DNA from 2 places in the Weizmannia sp. FSL K6-3076 genome. Region 1 is predicted to be linked to the other one. Evidence: riboswitches for the same ligand, from Rfam matches in the RefSeq annotation. Region 1 holds a riboswitch; the other holds the start of a gene.
The links. Region 1 has a riboswitch for cyclic di-GMP ahead of NSS95_RS01210 (GGDEF domain-containing protein). Riboswitches for the same ligand answer to the same signal wherever they lie in the genome.

Region 1 (4,215 bases):
TCAAAACCCCCGTCTGGCTGTTAGATAAAAAATAAAGACGGAGGTTGATGACTGTGAAAAACAAATGGGCAGGTGCACTTTGCCTCGCACTTGCATCCGGCATCTGGGGCGGGATGTATGTGGTCAGTAAATATGTCTTAAACTTCGTACCGCCGCTTACGCTTTTATGGCTGCGGTATATGATCGGTTTTGCCGCACTGTACGCGATATTGCATGCCGGCAGAAAGAAAAAGGAAAAGGTAAGCCTTACAAAAAAAGACTGGCTGCTGCTCGCCTGGATCGGGTTTATCGGCTATTTTGCATCCGTTGCCATGCAGTTTATCGGGACGCAAAAAGCGGACGCCCATACCGGCGCGATCATTACATCCGCTTCTCCGGTTTTTATCGTGATATTCGCGCGCTTCATTTTAAAAGAAAAATTGACCGCGCGCAAAATACTGGCGCTGATTACCGCATCCGCGGGCGTTGTCATCGTGATCGGCTGGGACATTCACGTGCAAACCTATTTTTGGGGCAGCCTGATTCTGGCTGGAGCGATGATTACATGGGCACTTCTGTCCGTTTATGTAAAAGTGGCTTCCTGGAAAATGGATTCGTTAACCATTACAACATATGCCATTTTGTTCGGGCTGCTGTTTACAACGCCTTTTGCCGCCCGCGAAGCCATGATGGCCTGGCCTGTATCATCGGGCGGTTTTTGGGGGATGGCAGGTATTTTGTATCTCGGCGTCATCTCTACAGCCGGCGCTTTCTTCTTGTGGAACAAAGGGCTTGAAATGGTAGAGGCCGGCAGCGGGTCACTGTTTATGTTTTTGCAGCCTGTCACCGGCTCTTTTCTCGGCTGGCTTTTGCTCCATGAAAACCTGAACGGCCGCTTCTTTCTCGGCGGCGCCCTGATTCTGGCTGCAATTGCCATTTCGTTGCTCCCAGAAAGGATGCGCCTCGCACCCCGGATGGAAACGCCAAAAAATATATCGGATTAAAATAGCATCATAAGGCAAGGCCTGTCGCACCGGTCTTGCTTTTTTGTTTCTTTTTTTGCAAATTTGCAGGAATTTTTGCCGCTTTTATCGAAAAGGGAATAAAAAGGTTCCGGGAGGCAGAACAATGGATCGGTACAGTTGCTTGGCATATCTTTTGTTTCAAACGGATGATAACACGGTAAAAGAAGCGGCAATCCGCCTCGTACAGGGCAGCCTTACGCTCGAGGAGGCAAAAAGCGACAGCACGCTCAAGCCGTATTTGGAAGCCTGTGAAAAACGGCTGAACATACAGCCACCGGATGCCGAGCAGGTTTATGCATTTATGGAAAATTATATATACGCCGTATAAAAAGCATCTGGCAGGGCAAACCGGCGAACTTCTAAATGGCAGTCCCCGCTTAGGCTCCGCAAGCGGAAGTGTGCCGCCGCAAACGTATGCCCTGCCTCGCGTAGTGATTTTGCAAATTTTGAGGTTCGTCCGCGGTTATAGGCACTCTCCATGCCAAATCGCATACCCCAGTTTATGAGCAGCAAGTCTGTTAATTAAATGGACTACCGCTGTCATACGGTTTTTTGATTGCAAACCCGCCAGCTAAATGTTCGCCACATGCAATGAAGAAAATCCGCCTTTTCCCTGCCTTACAGCACCGTAATCCGGTTTCTGCCCTGACCCTTCGACTTGTACAGCCCTTCGTCCACCCGCCTTACAATGGTTTCTGCTGTATCCCCCGGTGTATATGCAGTCACACCGAAACTTGCGGACAGCTTTCCCGCATGCCCAAATGAATGGCGGCTAATGCTTGCTTTCAAATATTCCGCCAGTTCCTCTGCCTGGGGCAATTCATCCTTTGTAATGATGATGAATTCTTCACCGCCCCAGCGTCCGATGTAATCATTCGCTGAAATCACCCGGGAGGAAAGACGGACAAATTCCTTCAGCACCTCATCTCCTGTCTGGTGCCCGAACTGGTCATTCACCTGTTTAAAATAGTCGATATCGAAAAAAATCACGGAAAATGATGTGCCGGTTTTGTCCGCGTGTTTAACCGCAGCATCCAGCCATGCCTGCACCTGGCGTCGGTTGGCAATCCCGGTCAACATGTCCGAATAAGCCTTTTTCTTTTCCTCTTCCAATTCTCTAAATACTTTTAAGAGATAATGAGAAATGCAAAAGATGGCGATATAGACGAGATTGGCAAGGTAAAAGATCAGCATGGATATTTTATAGTCAAAGGAAAAATGGCGGAACCGCGGCATTCCGATCAGAAGCGTAGTCACGAACAAAGCGAGCGAATAAATGATCCCGTTCCGCTTTTTCAACGTGATAAAAATATAGAGAAATAGAAGCGGGCTCCAAATGATCGAAATTCCGATGGCTCCCTCTTTTCCCGGAACCATGTATTGAAAAACACAGTCCATCACGATGGCAAGATAATAAACCGTGAGGATCACGAGATTCACATAGTCAAACAAGCGGAAATAACGCTTGAAAACCATGCAGATGAGAAACAGAGCGTTCCAGGCAATCAGGATCCGCGTCGTGGCGAGATAAAATAAAGCTGTACGGGTGCCTGTGTGAGGGACCAAATTGTAAATCGCAAGGGCAGCGATCAAAAGCGGGCTGATCCAAAGATAAAGGATTCTTTTAAAATCTTCCAATGTCTCGATTTTCCTGCCCATTTCCGCCCCGCCTTTCTGATCAATCTCCGGGGAACTTGCAAACGAAAACAAAGGCCAAACTTCGGCTTTTCACTGCGCATTAGCAACTGGCTGGCATGGTTAGAAAACCGGTAGCCCCTGTAGTTTTGCGTCTCCATTTTTCAATGGATTTGCCCCTTTGATATAGGTCTTTTATCCTATTATACTGTATTTCTGTCCAAAAGAAACCATCAGTCAAAGGATAAGAAAGGGCAATTCGGTTAAAATTTGCCGTCTGCAGCTGCTGAAATCGTTTATGGCGATTCCTCCAACGCCCCCCGCCTCATCGCTGAAGCAAGGGGCATGGATGTGAAATGTTTTCCTCTGTTTTACGCCGAAATGTAACGCGTTGTCCTGTGCTTTTCGGCGGCCTTGCGTTTTGCCGGATCTGTTTCAGACATGTTCATTAGGGCTTGCTGAGTAAGCAAAATTTCTAAATTGGAAAGGAGGCTGACAACTTTATTCAAAATTTAAATGCAAGCGTTTTATAAAAAATCGAGGGAAAAGCTTGCACTCGAAAGCTGATTCAACGTATTAGAGAAGACAGAATCACGCATTGTCGTAGATAGATTCTTCTGAGCTTGCTGATCAATTGGGACAAACGCAGAATCGGATTCGTTCAGCAAGCCCTAATTTACAAACCGCTCTGTTTTCCCGAGCTTTTCCCAGTATTCATTGCGCAGGCGGACTTTCTGGATTTTGCCAGATGCCGTTTTCGGCAACTCATCCACAAATGTCACACCCGTCACGGCTTTGAAATGGGCAAGCCTTTCCCTTGAAAAACGGATGATGTCTTCTTCTGTTGCGGCCGCATCTGCTTTCCGGACGACAAACGCATGCGGGGTCTCCCCCCATTTTTCATGTGGAACAGCAATCACCGCTGCTTCAAGGACAGCCGGATGCTCATACAGCACTCCTTCCACTTCTATAGAGGATATATTCTCTCCGCCACTGATAATAATGTCTTTTTTACGGTCGACGATATCGATATAGCCGTATTCATCAACGGTCGCCATATCCCCTGTATAGAGCCGCCCGTTCCGGATCGTTTTCATCGTTTCTTCCGGGTTTTTCCAGTATCCGAGCATAACACCATGGCCTCTTACCGTGACCTCGCCGATTTCTTTCCCGTCATGGGCCACTTCTTCGTCATTTTCCCGTAAAACCCGGACATCGCTTCCGATCATCGGAAACCCGGCTTTCGCCCGCAACCGCAATTGTGTATCACGGTCCAGCCCGCCAAGCTGCGAACGAATGACAGATACAAGGGTGAGCGGTGTTGACTCCGTCATGCCGTACACCTGGATGAATTCCCAGCCGAGTTCTTTTTCCACGCGTTCCACAAATGCGGGCGGCGGTGCAGCTCCGGCGATGACAACACGCACGTCCTGTTCAATAGCGGGATGGTGTTCCGCGTTGTACTGCAACAGGCTGTTCAGCACAGTTGGCGCCATATGCACCACCGTCACATTATGCCTGATGATTTCCGTGAAAATGGCTTCCGCCGACGGTTTGCGGAGGCAGACATGGGTCG
Region 2 (4,215 bases), 2.5 Mb from region 1:
TAAAAGCAACGATAAGTCGAGAAGCCCCCACTTCAATTAGACCGCAAGGTCAATAAGTGGTGGGTAGTTCACTAATTCCACGATTTCACTGCTTGTTAATTTATGCAGGGCAAACACTTTAGTCCTCGATAACAAGGCCGAATTGACTTCAAATGACGGATTCTCAGTGGTTGCGCCAATAAGGATAATGCTGCCATTCTCCACATACGGTAAAAAGGCATCTTGCTGTGCTTTATTGAATCGGTGGATTTCATCGATAAACAAAATTGTCTTTTCGCCTAATTGCCGGCGTTCTTCAGCTTCTTTCATCACGTTTCGAATATCTTTAATCCCACTGGTAACAGCACTAAAATCTATAAATACCGATTGTGTTTGATTTGCAATCATTTTCGCCAACGTTGTCTTCCCTACGCCGGGAGGTCCCCAGAAGATCATGGAAGAAACACGGTCATGTTCAATCATTTCTCTAAGAAATTTTCCTTTACCTATCAGGTGCTTTTGCCCGACAAATTCGTCTAAACTTTTGGGACGCACTCTGCTCGCCAAGGGACGGCTTTGGTCATTGTCATTTTCAAATAAAGAAGTTTGCCGCAAGGTTACTCCCTCCGTTGTAAAAAAATTCCCCATTACGCTTCTTTTCGTCCGCTTATAAATCCCAACCAAAATATTTAACTCAATGGTTATCCTAGAATAACTCTGATTTGCAAATTTATCTATTTGTTCTTTGTTCAATTTCCAGCCATCTAAACGAATTTGGTTAACCCTGTTCTGATCAATTCCTTGCTTGGTATAGTTTAGGCTGATTATATTCCCAAATGAGAAAAAGCGATACCGTTCCATCATGGTTATAGACCTGAATTGCGACAGGAAAACAGAAGCTTAAAATGAAAAGGTGCCCTAAACCTCTGGTATAATTGGGCTTGAACAGAACTACCAAACCAGAAAGGAGGGCACCTTTAAGGTGAATTATATCACCTCTGACCCGAAAATCAAATATGCGTTTCATTTAAAGAAGCATACGAATTTTAGCGGGCTGCTCCTGATTCTGCAGTTTTGGGAAAGGATAAAAACGGATTTTGATTCAATTGGGGAAACCGTCTATGGGGATCAGAAAGAGCGGAAGCCGGGGAGAAAAATGTTCCGTCCTCTTTTTGTGTTTGAAGGGAAGCCCCCTCTTTGTTTAAGGCTGAGGGAGGAAAATCCCCGCTTTGAGAGAATAAGATAAGGAGTGGGTATTTGATGAAGCCGTTTTTAAAAATATTGATAATCATAACAGGACTATATGTTATTGCCAGTATCCTTTTTGATTTGAATTTCAATTCTGAAATACATCTTATAACAAAAATAATTCAAACTTTATTCTTTCTCTTATTATTAATCTATGTTGGTTTTATTAAGATTTTTTGAAGTTATCCGCAATTTTAAAATAAGGAAATCAGTTCGTGCGCTTTTCAAAAAACTACGTCAATTATGCTTAAAGCAGGCCGGAAAATGATCCTATTGACATATATTATAATATATTTATATAATGATAAAGGCTGTGGGAATACTTGGTAAGGTTTCCATGTTTTTCGGCAAAATTCCAATAAAAATTGAAAAAGGCAAATTCATCGAAAGTTGAAGACGCAAAGCTAAAGGGACTAAAGTCAGATGACCATGTCAGCCAGTTACCGATTTTACATCAAAAGGGCTAATCGGTAGGGGATTAGTCTTTTTTTCGTTGTGCTGATATCAAATGTGAAGAACTTCATTTAATAAGGGCAGGAGGAAGCAAAAGGATGGCACAGTTTCAAACAGATAACAGTCATAAAGCTTTTATCATTACATTAGGCGGATTTGCCGCAACAGAACAGGCATCTACGTTTGTAGACGATTTAAAAAAAGAAGTTTCAAAAATAGATGTGAAAAATTATTCGTTAATTGTGGATTCATCCGATTTAAGGACATTTAAGCCCGAAATTTTGCCGGTGCTTGAAAAGAGCTATGCGTTGTATATGAGTTTAGGATTTAAAAAAATTCTAATGGTTACACCGAAAAGGGTGACGCCGCGTTTACAGCTGAAGAGAATCGCGAAAAAAGTGAATTTTACGGGTGAATTTATCAATAGTTTACAAGCGGGATTGGAACTTTCACGTTAAAAACAGCTTGAAGGAGTTAAGTAAAAATGGATTCGAGTGTGACAATAAGAGAAGTCTCTGTCTATCATCCTGAAAAGGTGCGCCATAACGATTATTACGTGGCCCATTTTCGCCAGCAAGGAAAAGATATTACAGGACTTTTGCAAGCGCTTGGCAGAGAAAACAGATACATAGCAGATTATAAAACCGAAACCACTTTAACGATGGCAATGAAAGCATCAAAGAAAGTGCTGGAAAAAAGCGGGCTGGCCGGCCGTGATCTCGATATGATTGTATTTGTATCAGGGACACCTGAATATTTTTGGCCGCCGAATGCGGTTGCCATCCATCAAGCTTTGGGCGGAAAAGAAGAAGCTGTTGTTTATGATATGAATGCGGCATGTGTCGGAATGGTGGTGGCTGTGGATCAAGTAAGCCGCAATATGCTTGCAAATCCGCATATCAAGCGTGCACTTGTCGTGGGCTCTGAGCAAATGCACCGTTTTGCAAAAGAGGAGGATGCGGTTACATATGCCAGCTTCGGAGACGGGGCCGCTGCTGTATTGCTGGAAAAAAGCCATCATGTTAAAACAGGGTTTATCGACTCAGCCTATCAAGTGAACACAGAATCAATTGATAAAATTACTTTTCCGGCTTGCGGTGTATCCCAACTGGTTGAAGGAAAAGCCGAACAAAAGAACGGGAAAATAAAATGGGAGAATGTAAACAATGACAATGCTTTCCTGTCCACTGCCGCGCTTGTTGAAAAATTGCTCAGCCGGAACCACTTAACCACGAGGGATATCCAGGCTTTTTGTTTTTCCCAATTGTCACGGAAAAATATATACAAAATCCGGGAAATTTTCAAAGAAGACATAAGCAAGTTCCCGATTGTGGGCACGGAATATGGTTACACAGGAGCCGCCAGCCCGTTTATGGCTTTTGAACGTGCTTTAAGCACCGGCCGGATAACGAGGGGCAGCTATGCCATATTTTGGTCGGTTGGCGCTGGAACATCTGCTTGTGCCATGTTGTATAAACATTAAATGCATTTAGTCTGTTTCATAAAGAAGGGAGTTGCACCATGGGAATAAAAAAATTGTCCAAAGCCATTACAATGGGCCAAATCAAAACCGTTATCCTGCCTTATATCCTCATTGGCATTTTATTGGTTGGCAGCATGTTCATCATCCCGCAACATTTAACCATTTGGTTTGTGTCTGTTGCCGCAATCCTTTATCTTGGTGTAGGTTTATGGTCATCCTTCCGGTTAACCGGGAAGTTATTGAAAATGAAGCAATACGCTTCCAGCCTGGAGTCGGGTAACCTGGCTGAATCGCTGGAGATTTTAGGCGCAGATGAATTTAGCACGATCTCTAATTTCTTGAATAATGCAACTGGCAATATGCGAAATCTGGTTGGAGATTTAAAAAAAGGAATAGACCGTGTAGATGCCAATTCAGATGAATTATCAGCAACCATGACGGAACTGTTTTATGTCATGGAAGATGTGAAGGAAACCATAAATGAGATGGAACATGGCGCAATGGAATTAAGTGCCAGTACGCAGCAAATTGGCGCCTCTGCTGAACAAATTGAAAGTTCAACGAAGAAATTAGCGAAAAAGGCAAATGAAGGAAAAAACATCGCGCAGGAAATTAAGAAACGGGGGACAAAAGTAAGAGAGGAAGCAACGTCATCTGCAGGCTCTTCCAATCAAATCTATACGGAAAAAGCGGAAAATATTTTGAAATCCATTCAACAAGCGAAAATTGTAGAGGAAATCAAAATGTTGGCGGATACGATTGGAAACATTGCGAATCAGACCAATCTCCTTGCCTTAAATGCATCGATCGAAGCGGCAAGGGCAGGGGAAGCAGGAAAGGGTTTTTCAGTAGTCGCTCAAGAAATCAGAAAGCTGGCTGAACAATCCACCCAATCGGTTGAAAATATCCGGGTGGTCACCAGCCAGGTCCAGCAAGCCTTTTCAAACCTTATTCATCATTCAAAAGAAATTCTGGACTATGTGGACACAAAAGTGAATCCCGACTATGAAAAGATGGTCCGTATAGGGGAACAGTACGAACGCGATGCGGAA

Region 2: another riboswitch for cyclic di-GMP. It lies ahead of NSS95_RS13120 (hypothetical protein); the one in region 1 lies ahead of NSS95_RS01210 (GGDEF domain-containing protein).

Annotation. Positions count from the first base shown of each region.
Region 1 is NZ_JBBOWU010000001.1:239,165-243,379, reverse strand. Features, by position in the region: gene NSS95_RS01220 (DMT family transporter) at 54-983, shown strand; gene NSS95_RS01215 (hypothetical protein) at 1,108-1,332, shown strand; gene NSS95_RS01210 (GGDEF domain-containing protein) at 1,623-2,663, opposite strand; cyclic di-GMP riboswitch class I at 2,742-2,827, opposite strand; gene NSS95_RS01205 (long-chain-fatty-acid--CoA ligase) at 3,311-4,215, opposite strand, start outside.
Region 2 is NZ_JBBOWU010000001.1:2,730,777-2,734,991, reverse strand. Features, by position in the region: partial or broken gene NSS95_RS13130 (AAA family ATPase) at 70-594, opposite strand; partial or broken gene NSS95_RS13125 (hypothetical protein) at 962-1,183, shown strand; cyclic di-GMP riboswitch class I at 1,591-1,675, shown strand; gene NSS95_RS13120 (hypothetical protein) at 1,779-2,138, shown strand; gene NSS95_RS13115 (3-oxoacyl-[acyl-carrier-protein] synthase III C-terminal domain-containing protein) at 2,165-3,163, shown strand; gene NSS95_RS13110 (methyl-accepting chemotaxis protein) at 3,202-4,215, shown strand, end outside.